Regions from separate parts of the Janthinobacterium lyxosi genome, predicted to be linked through region 1. Evidence: riboswitches for the same ligand, from Rfam matches in the RefSeq annotation. Region 1 holds a riboswitch; the other holds the start of a gene.
What was found. A riboswitch is a leader RNA that binds a small molecule or an ion and turns the genes downstream of it on or off. The one in region 1 is predicted to bind thiamine pyrophosphate.

Region 2: another riboswitch for thiamine pyrophosphate. It lies ahead of thiC (phosphomethylpyrimidine synthase ThiC); the one in region 1 lies ahead of ACQ4WP_RS04830 (TonB-dependent siderophore receptor).

What each region holds. Positions count from the first base shown of each region.
Region 1 covers NZ_JBNYXM010000004.1:24,588-28,793, forward strand. Annotated here, with positions in the region: gene ACQ4WP_RS04810 (sensor histidine kinase family protein) at 1-230, shown strand, start outside; gene ACQ4WP_RS04815 (Imm26 family immunity protein) at 269-748, opposite strand; gene ACQ4WP_RS04820 (ferritin family protein) at 842-1,147, opposite strand; gene ACQ4WP_RS04825 (iron-containing alcohol dehydrogenase) at 1,290-2,447, shown strand; TPP riboswitch at 2,513-2,610, shown strand; gene ACQ4WP_RS04830 (TonB-dependent siderophore receptor) at 2,698-4,206, shown strand, end outside.
Region 2 covers NZ_JBNYXM010000007.1:161,079-165,284, forward strand. Annotated here, with positions in the region: gene thiS (sulfur carrier protein ThiS) at 10-213, opposite strand; gene thiC (phosphomethylpyrimidine synthase ThiC) at 234-2,147, opposite strand; TPP riboswitch at 2,227-2,342, opposite strand; gene ACQ4WP_RS09405 (hypothetical protein) at 2,451-2,705, opposite strand; gene ACQ4WP_RS09410 (response regulator) at 2,745-3,551, opposite strand; gene ACQ4WP_RS09415 (PAS domain S-box protein) at 3,580-4,206, opposite strand, start outside.

The DNA.
Region 1 (4,206 bases):
AAAAGGTGATTATCGAGGTGCAAGATCACGGCACCGGCGTGCCGGCGGAAAAGATCGAGCAATTGATGAAACCGTTCACCCGCCTCGACACGGCGCGCGGGCAGGCAAATGGCGCCGGCCTGGGCCTGGCCATCGTCGACCGCGTGCTGCTGCGCCATGGCGCTGACTTACAAGTGCGCAACCGCGAAGGCGGCGGCCTGGCGTTTCAGATCAGCTTGCCAGCGGTATAAACGAAGGGGAACGGCACGGCTGAGCCGCTCCCTGCCTTTCAGGCGGACGCCCGTTCCGGCCCCAGCAATTTATTCATCAACAATTCCGTCGCCCCGTAACCGTACAGCGAATCGCTTTCCATGCCCGGCGTATCGAAGGGAATCGATTCCTCACGGTTCAGCTTGGCAGGGTCGGCGTCCGCATAGCTGGCGCGCCAGGCGCGCTGCAGGGATTCATTGCGGCGGATAAAGGCCGGCATGGGCCAGGCATCGCGCTCCCAGTGGCCGCTGTCGCCCAGCAGGGGCCAGCGTTCGTTGAGCAGGGCCATGTCGCCCGTGCGCAGGCGGCGCAGGGCCTGTTCCGGCCGCAAGCCTTCCAGTTCTTCCAGCGCAGGCAAGCTGTCGCGCTTCGGCCCGAACATATACGCCAGCATGATGCGCCCGGCAGGCGCCCGGCGCGCCACCACGCCGACGGCATAGCCGCCGCCCGGCAAGGGCACGGCAAACCAGCTGCCTTCTCGGTATGGTAATGATCTCATCGTTGCAAACTCTCCCAAAATCGTGTTCGGGGCACAGTCTACGCGAAGCAAGGCGAAAGTGGCGCATGGTACGCCACAGCAACAAACCAATAGTTACACTATTTTCTCATCATAGTGATACTGGGCAACAATCGGCCCCGCCTTGAACAGCGCTTCCTTCATGGCCGCGTCCAGGCGCGCGTCGCGGCGGCGCATCCATTCGAGCAGCATGGCCGCTTCCTTGCGGCTGGTGTCGCCCGCATGCGCCAGCACGCGGCGCAGTTCCGGGTCCGTGCACGCCTCGAAGCGCTGGCTGTTCAAGTCCAGCGCCTGCAGTGCGGCGATGGTGGCGCCGATGGCGCGGTGCATGTCGAGTGCCGTGGCCGGCAAACCCGCTTCTTCCAGTGGGACGGTGGTCATGCGCATTCCTTTTCGCGTGGTGGTGACATCGGCTGCATTCTCCACCGCGCGGGCGAAAAGCTCAAGCGTCCACGACACGTTTCCACCCATTCGGCCATAATCATGGCTCAGCAACAGCCTAAACCTCAGCGGCAGGAGCCCCATGTTCAATTTCGACTTTTACAATCCGACGCAAATCCTCTTCGGCCAAGGCCAGATCGCCGCCATCGCCAGCCTGATTCCGCCGCAGGCGCGGGTCCTGATGACCTACGGCGGCGGCAGCATCAAGCAGAACGGCGTCTACGATGAAGTCAGGGCGGCGCTGGCCGGCCACACGGTGCTGGAATTTGCCGGCATCGAACCCAATCCCAGCTATGAAACCCTGATGCAGGCCGTGGCCATGGTGAAAAGCGAGCGCATCGACTTCCTGCTGGCCGTCGGCGGCGGCTCCGTGGTCGACGGCACGAAGTTCATCGCCGCCGCCGCCCTGCATGAGGGCGAGGCCTGGGACATCCTGGCGAAAGGCGGCAAGATCGTCGAGGCCGCCCTGCCCTTCGGCACAGTGCTCACTTTGCCGGCCACGGGTTCCGAAATGAATGGCTCGGCCGTGATCACGCGCAAGGCCACGCAGGAAAAGCGCTCGTTCATGAGCCGCAAGGTGTATCCGAAATTTTCCGTGCTGGACCCGTCGAAAACATTTACCTTGCCGCTGCGCCAGGTGGGCAATGGCGTCGTCGATGCGTTTGCACATGTCATGGAACAGTATTTGACCTACCCCGTGAATGCGTCGGTGCAAGACCGCTTCGCCGAAGGCATTCTGTTGACCTTGATCGAAGAAGGCCCGAAAGCCCTGTCGCACCCGGATGACTACGATGTGCGCGCCAACGTGATGTGGAGCGCCACCCTGGCCTTGAACGGCCTGATCGGCGTGGGCGTGCCGCAGGACTGGTCCACGCACGCCATCGGCCACGAATTGACGGCCCTGTACGAGCTCGATCACGCGCAAACCCTGGCCATCATCCTGCCCAGCATGCTGCGCGTGCGCAAGCAGGCCAAACGCGCCAAGCTGCTGCAGTACGCGGCCCGCGTGTGGGGACTCGATGGCGGCGACGAGGATGGCCGCATCGAAGCGGCCATTGCCCGCACGGAATTCTTCTTCCGCCACATGGGCGTCAAGACGCGCCTGGCCGACTACGGCCTGAACCATGCCAGCGTGGATGCCGTCGTGGCCGCCCTGGAAGCGCACGGCATGACGGCGCTGGGCGAACAGCGCGAAGTAACACCCGCCGTCAGCCGCAAGGTGCTGGAACTGAGTCTGTAGATTCGGTCTGCACTGTTGTAAAACGGTCAGCCAAGGGGACAGCTGGCCGTGCTTCATGCTAAGCTGTCAACCGCTAGGGGTCCTGGAGCAGTCATCCGGGTGAGAGATACCCTTCGTACCTGATCTGGATAATGCCAGCGAAGGAAAGCGCAAAGTACCTCCCTCCTTTGATAGCTCCTGCGTTGGCGCCAGCCGAACAAGCAGCCTGCCGTGCTCTTTCCCAAGAGACGGCTTGAACCACGAGCAATCTATGTCCACACCGAATTTATCTATTTCTGTTTTGACCCTGGCCATCCTGCACGCGTTTGCCGCGCCCGCCCTGGCCGCGAATGACACCTCCGAATCCGCCGACCCGCAAGCCCAAAGCATGGCTGAAGTGGTCGTCACGGCCAGCAAGGCGCCGGCCGCCAAGCGCGCCTCCGTGGGCGGCTTTTTCGACGCGCCACTGCTGCAAACGCCGGCCGCCGTTACCGTCATCGGGCAAAAGGAAATACAGGACCTGCAAATCCGCAACCTCAGCGACGCCGTCAAGCTCGACGCCAGTATCAACGAGTCGTACAACGCCGTCGGCTATGCGGAGCAGTTCACCATCCGAGGCTTCAAGCTCGATACGAACTCCAGCTACCGCAAGGATGGCGTGGCCATTCCCGGCGATACGCAAATTCCGCTGGAAAACAAGGAACGCATCGAAGTACTGAAAGGCCTGGCCGGCTTGCAGGCAGGCGTGGCCGCGCCGGGCGGAGTGATCGACTTCATCGTCAAGCGCCCGACCAACGCGCCATTGCGCACCGTCACCGTGGAAGCGCGCGAACGGGGCACCCTGTACGGCGCCGTCGACCTGGGCGGACGCCTGGAAGACAAGCGCTTCGGCTACAGGGTCAACGTAGCGGCCGAGCGCCTGCGCTCCTACATCAAGGGCGCGGACGGCAACCGCAAGTTCATTTCCGGCGCCTTCGACTGGCAGATTTCGCCGCAGGCCCTGCTGCAACTGGACGCCGACTACCAGGACAAGGCGCAAGTGACGGCGCCCGGTTTCCAGTTGCTGAGCAATGGCAGCCTGCCCGCCAACGTCAGCGCCGACGCCATGCTCAACAAGCAACCGTGGACACATCCCGTGGAAACCGTCACCAGCAATATCGGCCTGCGTTTCCAGTACGCTTTCAATGACGACTGGCACGCCACCTTGTCGGCCAACCAGCACTCGTTCAAGCGGGACGACTATACGGCCTACCCGTATGGTTGCAGCCCGGAAGGCTGGACTCCTGTGTTCTGCAGCAATGGCGATTTTTCCGTGTGGGACTTCCGCAGCCTGGGCGAGACGAAAAAGCCGCTGAGCGCGCAAGCCATGATCCAGGGCAAATTCGCCACGGGTAGCCTGCGCCATGAATTCACGGCCGGCGTCTCCTACTTCAACCGCAAGGACCGGGCCGGCAAGTACGTCTACGACGAAGTGGGCATCAGCAATATCTACCGTCCCGTCATCGTCGCCCCATCCGACGGTGTCACGGGTCCCGTGCGCCTGGTGCGCAACGACAAGGAAAAATCCGTCTTCGTGCAGGACATCGTCAGCCTGGCGCCAAGCTGGAAGCTGCATGGCGGCGTGCGCCATATCGATGTGGATGGCTACCAGTATGTACTGAAGGCAGACAAGGAAATCCGCGCCAAGCACGACTTCCTGCTGCCGAACGTGGCGCTGGTGTACAACCCGCAAGACAATATCGCCGTGTACGCGTCGTACTCGCAGGGCATGGAACACGGC
Region 2 (4,206 bases), on a different contig from region 1:
TTCCTTAGTCTAGCCGCCGCCGATGGCGCGGACGATTTCCACTTGATCCTGGCTTTGCAAGGTCTTGCCCGGCCACGCCTTGCGCGGCACGACGTTGCGGTTGACGGCCAGCGCCAGCGCCTGGTTTTCCAGCGACAGCGTAGCGATCAATTGATCCAGGGTTTGCCCGGGCGGCACCTGGTGCGGCGCGCCGTTGAGCGTGATGGATATCAATGCAGTCATCACGCTCTCCTTCAGACCTTGCGGTACAGCTCGGCACCGTTCTTGATGAATTCGATGGCCTTGATTTCCATGCCCTGCTTGAGCGCCTTGTCTTCCGCGATGCCCATGCCGGCCGCGTATTCGCGCACTTCCTGCGTGATCTTCATCGAGCAGAAATGCGGGCCGCACATGGAGCAGAAATGCGCCACCTTGGCCGAATCCTTGGGCAGGGTTTCATCGTGGAATTCGCGCGCCTTGTCCGGGTCCAGGCCGATGTTGAACTGGTCGTCCCAGCGGAATTCGAAGCGCGCTTTCGACAGGGCGTTGTCGCGGATTTGCGCGCCCGGATGGCCTTTCGCCAGGTCGGCCGCGTGCGCCGCGATCTTGTAGGTGATGATGCCGTCCTTCACATCGGCCTTGTTCGGCAGACCCAGGTGTTCCTTCGGCGTCACGTAACACAGCATGGCCGTGCCATACCAGCCGATCATGGCCGCGCCGATGCCTGAGGTGATGTGGTCGTAGCCGGGCGCGATGTCGGTGGTCAGCGGTCCCAAGGTGTAGAACGGCGCTTCGCCGCACTGCTCCAGCTGCAAGTCCATGTTTTCCTTGATCAGTTGCATGGGCACGTGGCCCGGGCCTTCGATCATCACTTGCACGTCATGCTTCCAGGCAACTTGCGTCAGCTCGCCCAGGGTTTTCAGTTCGCCCAGCTGCGCTTCGTCGTTGGCGTCATAGATGGAGCCGGGGCGCAAGCCGTCGCCCAGCGAGAACGAGACGTCATACGCCTTCATGATTTCGCAGATATCTTCGAAATGCGTGTACAGGAACGATTCCTGGTGGTGCGCCAGACACCACTTGGCCATGATGGAGCCGCCGCGCGAGACGATGCCCGTCAAACGCTTGGCCGTCATCGGCACGTAGCGCAGCAGCACGCCCGCGTGGATGGTGAAATAGTCGACGCCCTGTTCTGCCTGCTCGATCAGGGTATCGCGGAAAATTTCCCAGGTCAGATCTTCGGCCTTGCCATTGACCTTTTCCAGCGCCTGATAGATGGGCACCGTACCGATAGGCACGGGGCTGTTGCGCACGATCCATTCGCGCGTTTCGTGGATATGCTTGCCGGTGGACAAGTCCATCACGTTATCGCCGCCCCAGCGGATGGCCCAGGTCATCTTTTCCACTTCCTCGCCTATCGACGAGGTGACGGCCGAATTGCCGATGTTCGCGTTGATTTTTACCAGGAAGTTGCGCCCGATAATCATCGGTTCCACTTCCGGGTGGTTGATGTTGGCGGGGATGATGGCGCGGCCGCGGGCGATTTCCTCGCGCACGAATTCCGGCGTAATCTCGGCCGGGATGCTGGCGCCGAACGACTGGCCCGGGTGCTGGCGGCCCATCAGGTCGGCCAGGCGCTCGCCCATGGGGCCGGAGGCTTTCAACTCTTTCAAGTACTCTGCGCGCCGCATGTTTTCGCGGATGGCGACGAATTCCATTTCCGGCGTGATGATGCCGCGCCGCGCGTAATGCATTTGCGTCACGTTCTTGCCGGCCATGGCGCGGCGCGGCTTGCGGTGCAAATTAAAACGCAGCTCGGCCAGTTTCGGGTCTGCCAGGCGGGCGATGCCGTAATCGGAGGTGGGGCCGGGCAGCTCTTCCGTGTCGGCCCGCTCCATGATCCACGGCAGGCGTGGCGTGTCGAGGCCCGAACGGATGTCGATCTGCACGTCCGGGTCCGTGTACGGGCCGGAGGTGTCATACACGTAGATCGGTGGATTCTTTTCTCCGCCAAACGACGCTTCCGTGTCGGATTGGCTGATCTGGCGCATGGGCACGCGGATGTCGGGGCGGCTACCTTGCACGTAAATCTTGCGCGAATTGGGCAGCGGCGCGATGGCGGCTTCGTCGACCGTGGCGGTGGCGGAGAGGAATTTCGGGTTGGCGTTCATTTTGGCTCCTTGGCTAGACTATTTTTAAGCCTGGAGCCAGCTAAGGAGGTTCGGCTGCGCGCACGCGGAAAAGCGGGGTGCGTTCATCCTAAAGCTTCCCTTCGCTGGCATTATCCAGATCAGGTTCGGAGGGTATTTCTCACCCGCGCTTGCACTGTGTTTCCACAGCGAAAGGCAGGACCCCTAGCGTTTGCCGCCTTGCGGCAGCGAGCCAATTATACGCGGTTCGCGCCGCATGGCCAGATGATTTCTTGCAGCTGTCGTCTTTGCGCATCTGCTGCAATGCAGCAGATGCCAGCACGCTTATTTCTTCTTGCCCCAGCGCCAGCGGGTCGGTTCGCCCTTCAGCTGGCAGATGAAAATGAGCAGGGCAACGACGGCCACTTCATACACGATGTAGCCCACCAGCATGGTTTGCGGGGGAAACAGGAAGGCACCGCAGGCGAACAGCGCCAGCGCGGCCAGGAACACCAGCCAGCCCTGCCAGGTGATGGGCAAGCCCCAGCCCCAGCCATAGGTCTTGGCTGGAAACCAGTAGGAGGGAGATTTGTCAGTCATGATGCTTTCCTTGTGGATATGGATAGCAGCAAGTATAAATCAGGCACTCCGATGGCGCTCCGTGACATCGAGGCCGATGCCGCGGTAGCCGATGAAGCGGCTGCCATTATCGAACATCGGTTCGCCGCTGACCTGCAGATACTGCGTGCTGCCATCGAGGTTGGCGCGGCTGTAGATGAAGTCGAGGAAGGGTTCGCGCGCGGCAATCTTGGCGTCGAGCGAGGCGCGCTCGGCGGCGTTCCAGCGCTGCGGCTCTTCTTCGCTGCCGATGCCCAGCATTTCGGCCACGGGGCCGGAAAAGCGCGTCAGATTGCCCTGCGCATCCTGTTCCCAGTACCAGTCGGACGACAGCTCCGTGAAGCGCTGGAAGCGCGCTTCGCTTTCGCGCAACTCCGCCGTGCGCTCTTCCACCATCTGTTCCAGCGACTTGTTGTATTCGGCCAGCTTCTGGTACAGCAAGCGCACTTCCAGCATGTTGTGGATGCGCGTCTTCACTTCCACCAGGTCAAAGGGCTTGCTGACGAAGTCCTTGGCGCCCGCCTGCAGCGCGCGCAGCTTGTGGCCGGGCTGGGCCGTGATCACCAGCACGGGAAGATAGCTGCCCGCCTCGATGTCGCGCAAGCCTTCCATGACTTCGAAGCCATCCATTTCCGGCATCTGCAAGTCGAGCAGGATCAGGTCGTAGCGGTGCTGCTGGTGCAGCGCGTGCACGGCTTGCGGGTCCATGGTGGACGTGATGCGCGTGTAGCCGGCATTGCGCAGCACCTGTTCCAGCAGCATGACGTTGGCTTCCTGGTCATCGACGATGAGGATGCTGGCGTTCAGGATCTCGGTGGCTTGAAGCATGGCGGTATTCCTAAAATGAAGTGCTGAATTAGCGTACTGCGTGAGTGTCGTCGGCCAGGCCGTGCGCAGCCGCATGGTGCAGGGCCACGTCGAGCGCATCCATGAATTCGACGACCTTGATCGGCTTGGTCAGGTAGCGGAAGAAGCCCGCTTCCAGGCCTTTCTCGATGTCGCGCGGCACGGCGTTGGCCGACAGCGCCATCACGGGAATGTGGCTGGTGAGGGGGTCGTCGTGCAGGATGTGCAGCGCGCCATAGCCGCTGATGCCGGGCAGGTTGATATCCATCAAGATCACGTCCGGCTGATACGTGCGCGCCAGGTCAATGCCCAGGTGCGCATCGATGGCGGTGAGCAGTTTCAAATCGCTGCGGCGGGCGATCAATTGCTCCACCAGCGCCAGGTTGGCCGGATTGTCTTCCACGTACAGCAAGGTGCGCTGGGTTTCCTGGTCTTCCTGTGCCACAAGCAAGACCTCGCCCGGTTCCAGGTGCAGTTCGGGCGCGCGCGAAGCCTTGAATTCCACCCAGAAAGTGGTGCCCAGGCCCACCGTGCTATCGACGCCAATCTCGCCGCCCATCAGTTCGACCAACTGCTTGGTGACGACCAGGCCGATGCCCGTGCCCTCTTCCGTGCTGCTTTCCTGGCCCAGGCGGTT